2 regions of the Virgibacillus proomii genome follow, and region 2 is predicted to be linked to the other one. Evidence: riboswitches for the same ligand, from Rfam matches in the RefSeq annotation. Region 2 holds a riboswitch; the other holds the start of a gene.

Region 1 (5,325 bases), 730 kb from region 2:
AAATGGCAAATACAATTTGAAAGGCGAAGGTGTTGTTCGTACTGCTGAAGAAATGGTTGACTGGTATGAAGATATGATTAATAAATATCCAATCATTTCTATTGAAGACGGCTTAGACGAAAATGACTGGGAAGGATTTAAACTTCTAACGGAACGCCTTGGCAAAAAGGTTCAACTAGTTGGAGACGACTTGTTTGTTACAAATACAGCTAAACTATCTAAAGGTATTGAACAAGGTATTGGAAACTCTATTTTAGTAAAAGTAAACCAAATCGGTACATTAACAGAAACATTTGAAGCAATCGAAATGGCAAAACGTGCAGGCTATACTGCAGTTATTTCTCATCGTTCTGGTGAAACAGAGGATGCAACCATTGCTGATATTGCTGTAGCAACCAATGCAGGCCAAATTAAAACGGGTGCACCTTCACGTACAGACCGTGTAGCTAAGTACAATCAATTACTACGTATTGAAGATGAACTAGCTGGCATGGGTGAATACGCTGGAAAAACTGCATTCTATAATCTAAACACAAAATAATAAAGAACAAATCTTGATATGCTCCCCTAAGGTAGACAGATTAAAAAGATAAAAAATCTGTTTCCCTTCGGGGATTTTTTTATGCCTAATGTAAGGCGAGTAAGGTAAAGAATATAAGTTCGAAGGTTCTGTATCATTTCTAAGGGAACACTTTATGCGTACTTAAAGCAACTCCACAAAGGGGGGATTTTTTCGAAGTAACGGGCTAGAAGAAACAGCCGGATACATATAAATAAAAGTTGTTTAAGGGTAAACTAGAATAATGTCGACAGGTTAATATATATCTTTATTATGATAGGTGATAGCATAGCAATTAGTGGTTACTTAAATTTTTAATGAGGGGGTTTTTTCATTTGAATAAGACTAAAAATTGGATGCAAATCTTTAATCCTAGTTGGGGAAGGCACGAATTAAGTTATAACGATGATACAAGAAAAGGTGATTAGATGAGAGATAAGAGAAAACGTAAAATACATTTCGTAGGATATCTTATTTTCTTGGTTTTACTCTTCTTTTGCTATTTTCTTTTACCTGGAGAACAATTTTTAATTTCTCTATGGATATTAATTGGTTTACTTGCAGTGTTTAACATTTATTTGTTTTTTGTACCTTCTGATGATAATAAAATGTGACTGATACGTAATGGAAGATATCCTGTTGTAAGGTGTGCGTAAGAATCTTACTTCACGAGTTATAGGGAATACAAAGAAGGCTAAGTGGGAGATAACGGCAGCTACATCCCGATTCGTTTAGGTTGACAGAGAGAGTAGGCTTCGATAGCGATACAGCGAGGTTTTTCAAGACAGAGTATGCTTTGATAGCCACATCACGATTTTCCAAGGAAGGAAAGCTTCGGTAGCAATACATCAGGACTTTTAAAGGAGGACAAGGAAAACTTCAACAGCGACATATCGTGGTCAAGGTTTAGCCTGTGTTTTACTTCTCAATAAGGGATGCAGGAAAAGACTACTGAATGAATACATTATAAGGAGGATCTCTTCTAGCTCACCCTCTTTTCGTTCATCTTTTTACTCGAGTATTTTACACCTTCCGATATACAGTATCTTTATTCAACCGTTAGATTATCCATTCGTAACTTTAGGCTGAACTCTTCTTCTGTTAACTAATTTGATAATTGCTTATCTCCTTTAAATTAATAGAAATCTTACTATTGCATCCTTTTACCATCACAAGGAAAGAAATAGCCTCTTTTACATGAGGATGGAATTTTATAGAAACAAAGAGAACGTCTAATTTAAGCAGCATACAGATAAAATATTCCCCATATAAAAGCGGAATTAGAAACGGGTCGTCTTTTGGAAAATGCTTGATTAATGGACATGAATATGGCATAGTTACTAATGGATAAACAAAAAATAAACATAAGCGTTGTAGGGGAACCAGTGTTGCTGGTTGAGATTGTATCCATAAGATACTAGACTCTTAGAACCTGATCTGGGTAAAGCCAGCGTAGGGAACATGTTTTGATTAGCAATAGTTGCATGTGCGAAAGCCCTAGGTGTACGAAACCACCTAAGGCTTTTTTTACGTGAGGAAGAAGGAGTCGACGTTTTAGTTTAGCGCAACCAGGCAGGTCGCCAGTGTACGTCCGTTTTCGATTTTATACCTTACATAGCTATGTTTGTACAAGGAGGAAATTATGTTGAAGAGACTCATTATTTTTGCCCTTATCACTGCTTTACTTACAGCCTGTAATACAAATGGAGAAGAGAAGAAGAAAAAAGGTGATCAAGCTAAAGAACTAAAAAAAGTATCTGTAGTTTTGGATTGGACACCAAACACAAACCATACCGGACTATATGTAGCGAAAGAAAAAGGGTATTTTAAAGATGAAGGACTCGATGTAGAAATTAAGATGCCTGGAGAAGCAGGAGCAGACCAGCTAGTAGCATCAGGAAAAGCAGATTTTGGTGTTAGTTATCAGGAAGGAATTACAGAGGCACGGGTTCAAGATATTCCGATCATCTCCATTGCAGCAATCATTCAACATAACACATCCGGGTTTGCTTCGTTAAAAGAAAAAAACATTACGAAGCCAAAAGACTTCGAAGATAAAACATATGGAGGATGGGGTGCTCCTGTAGAAAAAGCGGTACTCAGTTCGTTAATGAAGCAAGAAGATGCTAATGTGGAAAAAGTAAATATTGTTAATATGGGGGAGACGGACTTTTTTACAGCTGTAAATCGAGATATTGATTTCGCTTGGATTTATTACGGGTGGACAGGAGTAGAAGCAGAGCTCCGAAATGAAGAATTAAATATGATTTACCTCACAGATTACTCGGAGAAACTAGATTATTACACGCCTGTTTTAGCAACAAATGAAGACATGATTAAAAAAGATCCCGAAACCATTAAAAAATTTTTATCGGCAGTAACAAAAGGATATGAACTAGCGATTGACAATCCAGAAGAAGCCGCAAATATTTTAATCGAAGCAGTTCCTGATCTTGATGAAGAACTGGTAAAAGCAAGTCAAAAATGGCTAGCTGATAAGTATCAAGATGATGCAAAGAGATGGGGAGAGCAACAACTGGAAGTTTGGGATAATTACGCATCTTGGATGTATGAAAATAAATTATTAGATAAACCATTAGATAGTGAAAAAGCATTTACCAATGAATTTTTACCTAAATAAATATTAAATTAACTATTCAAAGGAGGAATCGTCATGGCCAATTCCCTTGTGAGCATTCAGATTATCCCAAAAACAAAAAATGGGGAAGATGTTATACCTTATGTAGATGAAGCAATTGCAATTATTGATCAAGCTGAAGTCCGTTATCAAGTCAATCCATTGGAAACGACAATGGAGGGTGAGTTATCCGAGTTATTAACTGTCATTGAAAAAATGAATGAGCGAATGACTGAACTTGGATGCCCAAGTGTAATTTCACAAGTAAAAATATTTTATCAGCCTACAGGTGCTTCGATGGATAAATTAACGGAGAAGTATCGCTAATGAGGAAGAAATTATTAAAGGGATGGCGGCCGGTTTTGGTCCTCATCCTTTTCATGCTTAGCTGGGAGTTTATCTGTTCTTGGTTTCATGTACCTGAGTGGTTACTTCCTGCACCATCAATTATTTTACAAGAAGCGATTACAGGCTGGTCAGACTATGTTCATCATTTAGTCTCGACGATTCAGTTAACGATTGTTGGATTTTTAGTCGGCAGTAGTGTTGGTATTTTGGTTGCTGTTTGTCTCCATCTTATACCTGGGATGCGCGAGGCCTTTTATCCAATTTTAATTATTTCCCAAAATATTCCAATTATCATCTTGGCACCATTGCTTGTTATTTGGTTCGGATTTGGAATATTGCCTAAGATAATTGTTATTATACTAGTTTGCTTTTTTCCTATTACCATTGCTGCTCTTGATGGATTTCGGCAAACAAGTGAGGAATTAAAGCATTATATGCAAATGGCAGGTGCAAATAAACAGCAAATTTTCTTGAAGCTGGAGTGGCCATATGCACTGCCCTCATTATTTAGTGGATTAAAAATATCTGCCACGTATAGTGTGATGGGAACGGTCATTTCAGAGTGGCTAGGTTCTAGTGAAGGTATCGGATATTACATGACTTTAGCCTCTTCTTCGTTTCGGACAGATCGTGTATTTGTAGCTATTTTATTTATCGTCGTATTAAGTTTGTTATTTTTTCTGCTGCTAACGTATTTAGAACAAAAAGTTATTCGTTGGAAGCTGATTGAAGAAGGAGATCACCATGGGTAAATTAGAAATTGAAAGGATTCAAAAATCATATGGCGATAATCAAGTATTAGCCGACATTTCCTTTACCGTCCAAGATGGAGAATTTGTCGCTATCCTAGGGCCATCTGGAAGCGGGAAAAGTACATTGTTTCGTCTAATAGGCGGAATTAGTACACCAGATGCCGGTACCATTCGCCTCAATCATAAAGATATAACAGGTTTACGCGGCTTTATTAGCTATATGCCACAGGCTAGTTCACTTCTGCCTTGGCGGACGGTCTTAAAAAATGTCATGCTTGGAAAAGAAATTGTAGATAGTAAAACGAATGAAGAGCAAGCATTAGAAATGATTGCTCGTGCTGGGCTGGCAGGCTATGAGTATGCTTACCCACATCAATTATCAGGTGGGATGAAACAACGGGTTTCTTTTCTTCGCAGCATGCTTAGCCCACAGCCAATTATTTGCTTAGATGAACCATTTTCGGCACTAGATGAATGGACAAGACTGGAAATGCAAAAGTGGTTGTTATCGATATGGGAACAGTATCAGCGTTCGATTTTGTTTGTGACTCATCATATTGAAGAAGCGCTGTTTTTAGCTGATCGAATTATCGTTTTGTCAGAAAAACCAGCGCTAGTGAAGAAGGAAGTTTTTATCCCCTTTGAACGACCTCGGTCAGAAGACATTGTATTAAGTAAAGCATTTTTAGAGTATAAGAAAATGATTTATCATGAATTGAGGGGATCATAATGCAAGGAAAAATTATTGATGCGCATATTCATTTAGACATGTATACGAAGGACGAGCAAAATCAAATCTTAATCGACTTGGAGCAAGAAAAAATTACGGCTGTCATCTCTGTATCTAACCATTTAGCTTCATCCATTGCAAATTTGCGGCTAGCCGAACAATATGAAAAAATTTATCCGGCATTTGGATTTCATCCGGAGCAGGAACTGCCATCTGAAGAGGAACTTGAAGAATTAATCCAGTTTATTCAACAATATAAGGATCAAGCAATCGCCATAGGGGAAGTTGGTTTACCTTA
Region 2 (5,325 bases):
TTGTTCCGAGAAGTAACATTGGAAAATTTACGGAAACTGCAATTAAGAGAACACCAATCATATAGACTAATAAATCATAGCTAAAAATTAGTCTTCTTCCATATTTATCAGTTAAAGGACCACCAATCAACGCACCTAAAGCTGCACCTAAAGCATTCGCGCTTAATGCACTCAATAAGCCAACACCAATACTATCTATATGAAGATAGGCTTGCCACATTGTTAAACTACTAGCAGCGGCAATGATAGAACCTGCTTCTATATAGTTTGCCATGGAAATTGCAATGGTAGCTTTCCAGCCTGTTACTTCCTTTGCTGCGAACCTTCTTTTACTCATTAGCCTTTCCTCCTAAATAAAAAATGGGTCTAATCCATATGGAATACTTCTTCTAAATGAACAGTTACTGGACTATCATCTGAATTCGTTTTCATAATTGGTGCCATAAATTCCCACCATTTTTGATTTATTTTTGTTTTTGCCATATTGGTCCATAATTTTTCATCTTGAATTTCTACATAACCAAATAATTTATTCGTTTCTTTCTCTAAAAAAATCGAATAATTTTTAGCGCCATGTTTCCGAAGTTCATGGATCATTTCCGGCCAAATTTCTTGATGACGATTCATATATTCCTCGTGCTTATCAGGATAAACTGTCATGACAAAAGCTTTTCTAATCATTCAACATCATCCTTTTTTGATATTTTAAAAAGAAAATGAACGCCTCATGAGAACGATTACATTTTACTTACATGTTAATCATAATGCTAAACAAACAAAAAGTCAACACATATTAGTTTTATTTATATTTGTTTATTTGTTTTTATGTTTGATTTTATTGTTTTTGGTTTTTAACGAGGGGCAAGAATTATACCACCTTTTTATTTGGTTATGTATATCCATTGCATATAAAAATAATTTCTCACATTCGACATAACGAATAATATCCACACGACAACGTTTCGTGAAGGAAAACAAAAGCTAAAAACGCTCGGTTAACGGCTTACAAACTGAATACCTGGCGAGATAAAGAGAACTTCATTTAAAGAGTTTTTTCCCTGTCTTGAAAAATCACGGCACTTATTCAAGAGGCTTTCTCTTCCTTGAAAAATCGCGGTGTATCACTACGTAGCAACTCTGTCCTGTCGACTCGAACAAATCGGGGACTTAGGAGCCGTTTTTCTCATCAGTACTCAAAAATCATAAGCAAATCTTTGAAATGAGAAAAATACGGATTCTTACATTCGGGATAAAGAAAACATGCTTCTAAAACAGAGGGGTGTTGACGCCTGTGAGCGGCAAGCCCACTTTTAGTCGGTTTTCCATTAGATTCCAACCGATGTTAGCTTATCGTAGGAAGGTGAGCACGGTAGTTTGATCGCTTTAGCTAAACAGCAGCAAGCGAACTACTTTCAAAAAAAGTTTCACCATGCGAAACGGATATAGCATCGAACTGTTCCTATAATTTCCTTTTGTCATCTAAAATTTATTATTGTACTTTTGGTATTTTCCACTGTCATCCAACAATATAAATAGTTAATATACAATAAAATTAAAAACCTTGAGAGACTAGGAGTCAATCAAGGTTAAGTTTGTTTCTTATCCTTCATTTTTTACAATTTTAGCGCATTATTCGCTTTTGACGTTTAGCTAATCAACAGTAGTATTTTCATTTAGGAAACTTTTTCCGATTTATTCCTAGAACTGCTATTCTCCATAATGATTCTGGGAGCACTGGCTAAAACAGCAACCAGTATAACAGAACATAAAACAAAAGCACCTAACATGGTCGTTCCATTTGCTACTAAGGAATAAATAACTGGGGACATACCATCTGGTGCATACTTTCCCCAAAAAACAACACCAGCTATAAAATGCCAAAAGTAGCGAGCGAGACTGCCTACCAAAGTTGCTAATACAATCCATGCCAATGCCGCTTTTTTATGCCCATTTTGAAAGGACTTTTGAATAACAGTGTAAAAAAGCCCGCCAAATCCAACAAAAGCAAACGCAATAAAATATTCTATCATAAACTGAACTGGTGTTACATAGACCGCATCTCCAAATACTACTTGTAAAAGTCCCCATAAGAAACCGGATAACAGCCCGGCTACTACCCCTCTGCGAAATGCTAGAATAAAAATTGGTACCATTGCAAAAGAAATGGAAATTGCTGGTGATATCTTAATAGAAGGCAATATGTCTAAAATAAATGCAAATGCTGCAAAAAAAGCTACCTCAATCATCACCAATAGTCGTAAATTTTGCATCAAAAATACTCCCCTTTCATGATATGAAACCTCAAGGAGAGCGTAGTGATACACGTTAAGTGTTGTATGTGTGAAAGATTTTATTTATCCCATGATGGTATGGCAAAAGCAACTTACTTTTACGTATTAAAAATAAAAGTAGACTGTACCTATGGGATAAACATAATCGTCGTTTTCCACATCCCTACGCTAGTACTAACTAACAGGTTCAAAGGGTCAGAACAGAGTTGTTCACTCTCAGCAAAAAAGCTCCCCTTGTGGTTTCTAAATATATTTTATTTTCATTATAATAGATAAACTTCTTTATGAACAGTGTTTTAGGTTTTTTTATTAAGGTTATTAAATATTTTTGTAGATAAAAGAAGGGACAATTCAGACATAAATGCCAACGATTAAGTCTTGGTATTTATAAGTAATCTCGACTTGTAGCTATCTACTATCAAACGTGCATAAACACAAATAGCTAATCCTAGTTTTAAAAAACATAAAAACCCTGGAAACATTACTTTAGAGACCAGTGATAAAAAAAACAAACTAGTGCAACCAAATCTTTAATCAATCATGTGTATTGTTTCTCAAAATAATTTTGATACTCCCCACTTATAATTTGTTTCCACCACTGCTGATTATCGATGTACCATTGAACTGTATGAACAATTCCGGTGTCAAAAGTAAAAGTAGGTTTCCAACCTAACTTTTCTAGTTTAGAAGGATCAATTGCATACCGTTTATCATGACCTAGGCGATCTTTTACAAACTCAATTAATTCTTCTGATTTACCTAAAGTTTTTATAATCGTTCTAACAACTTCTAAATTAGTTCGTTCATTATGACCACCTATATTATAAACCTCCCCATTGGCACCCTGATGTAATACAAGGTCAATGGCTGCGCAATGATCATGGACATGTAACCAGTCACGAATATTTTTTCCATCGCCATACAGTGGAACATTTTCATCGTTAAGTACTTTCGAAATGGTTAAAGGAACCAACTTCTCTGGGAAATGATATGGTCCATAATTGTTGGAACAGCGTGTGATATTCATTGATAGTTTATAGGTTTCATGATAGGAACGGACTAATAGATCAGCGGCTGCTTTACTTGCGCTGTATGGACTATTCGGCTGAAGAGATGTTTCCTCTGTGAAAAATTTTGTTGAATCAAAATCTAACTCCCCATATACTTCATCTGTAGAGACATGGACAAACTTCGAAACATCTACAGCCTTTGCAGCATCTAGAAGGATTTGGGTGCCTAATACATTTGTGCATATGGAAATTTCTGGTAGGGATACTTGTCTACCATAAATTGCACGAAGTTACCACCTATAAATCCAGCTCCACCAGTCACTAGCACTTTCTTCGTTATCATTTTTATTTTACCCCTTGATTTAATTCATTCAGGTAATAGGCTAAAGCTTCTTGCCAAGTTGGTAAGGTAGTAAAACCATTTTCGATTAATTTAGCTTTAGACAATCGTGAATTTTTCGGTCTAATTGCTGAGTAGGAAAACTTCAAACCAAGAAAGGTAGTTGGAGTGATGAACAACACCCATAGGATCACATTCTACATAACGCACTGGGATTTCATCACTTTTAACCCACTTCATATAGTCTCTAGTCCCTCTCTTCCTTGTTTCTTGGATAAATTAACTTGCTTTAGAATCCTACTGACACAAAGGTACCAGTTCCCTTTAGTTAAACCTAAATAGTCGAACAGACAATAAGAGGAATACAACTCCCATACTAAATAAAACCGTAACGGGTAAAAGTATTGAATTCAACCCTTCTCCGTAAATTAGCAAGTTATTAAAACCACCCATTGGCCAGGCAGTTAGTGTCACATGAGCCACTTTCTGTAACCATTCAGGTACAATGTATAAAGGCCACCATGACCCTCCTAACACAGACATTGATAAGACGATTAATAAAGATACTCCATTGGCTTGGGCACGCGTTTTACATAATGAAGCAATGATCATTGCAAGCCCTGTAGCTGCAAACGCAGTGGCAACTATTAAGATAATTAATCCTAGAATTGAGTTACCTAACCACATTCCAAACGCAAAATGGCCAACAGTGAATAAGACAAACATTTGAAATAATGCGGTTAAGAAATTGGATAACATTTTTCCACTCAAGATGGATAATCTAGATATTGGAAGGCTTTGCAGTTTTCGTAATGTTCCACGATCACGCTCATCTAACAAACTTGTAGCAGCGGTTGCGGTCCCTAATAATACAAACATCACCGCATATCCAGGTACGTTGGATTCAAAAGGTGTAGCCTTTCGCACTCCTTTATCCAATTCCGCATTTTCTACATTAACTGTTATTGGTGGGTTGTTGACATACTCCTCACTTTTTTCTTTGATAAAATTGATCTCTTCGGATGGATCAACTTTTACCCTATGCATTTGTTCAATTTTAAATACTGAGCTTTGCAGTACTGTAATTGCAACTTTATTAGACACTTGTCCCATGGATAATTTAGATGTATATTGAGAGACAACATCTGTTACTACACCAGGAATAACTTTATCAACTGGATCAGCTATAACAGTAACTTCAGCATAATCTCCTTCTTCCACTTTTTTAGAGAACCCCTCCGGTATAACAATTGCCGCTTTTGTTTCAGTTAACATACGCTTTGCCTTTTTTATAGTCATAGGTTGTTTCTCACCTTTGGAATTCTTATAGGTCTTTACTAATTTCAATGCCTGAGTATCTTGTAAAACATCTAGTAGACCATTGGTCGCCTCTCCCACATCATTCACTACAATTGGAACTGAAAATTGCTCAACCTCACCTTCCGTAAACATTCCTGACAACGCAAAACTAGCAATTGCAATAACAATTATTGGTGTCATAATTAAATATGCAAGTCCAGGAATATCACGCAAGAATATATGTAAATCCTTAGCTGCTATATGCCATATTTTCATATTCAATCCTCCTTTCTAATCGCGTAACTTTTTACCGGTAAGCTTAAGAAAGACATCTTCAAGATTTGACTCCCTAACATTAAACTTACCTACTTTGATACCTTCTTGC

The links. Region 2 has a riboswitch for thiamine pyrophosphate ahead of thiT (energy-coupled thiamine transporter ThiT). Riboswitches for the same ligand answer to the same signal wherever they lie in the genome.
Region 1: it holds a riboswitch for thiamine pyrophosphate, as region 2 does, so the genes downstream of both, BN1066_RS13920 (ABC transporter substrate-binding protein) here and thiT (energy-coupled thiamine transporter ThiT) in region 2, are expected to answer to the same signal.

Annotation. Positions count from the first base shown of each region.
Region 1 is NZ_FUFN01000010.1:1,371,069-1,376,393, forward strand. It holds gene eno (phosphopyruvate hydratase) at 1-541, shown strand, start outside; TPP riboswitch at 1,925-2,035, shown strand; gene BN1066_RS13920 (ABC transporter substrate-binding protein) at 2,202-3,200, shown strand; gene BN1066_RS13925 (thiamine-binding protein) at 3,234-3,524, shown strand; gene BN1066_RS13930 (ABC transporter permease) at 3,524-4,297, shown strand; gene BN1066_RS13935 (ABC transporter ATP-binding protein) at 4,290-5,027, shown strand; gene BN1066_RS13940 (TatD family hydrolase) at 5,027-5,325, shown strand, end outside.
Region 2 is NZ_FUFN01000010.1:643,150-648,474, reverse strand. It holds gene BN1066_RS10945 (MFS transporter) at 1-337, opposite strand, end outside; gene rhaM (L-rhamnose mutarotase) at 367-681, opposite strand; gene thiT (energy-coupled thiamine transporter ThiT) at 1,674-2,270, opposite strand; TPP riboswitch at 2,435-2,536, opposite strand; partial or broken gene BN1066_RS10930 (dTDP-glucose 4,6-dehydratase) at 2,830-3,644, opposite strand; gene BN1066_RS10920 (ABC transporter permease) at 3,966-5,216, opposite strand; gene BN1066_RS20800 (ATP-binding protein DrrA1-3 family domain-containing protein) at 5,232-5,325, opposite strand, start outside.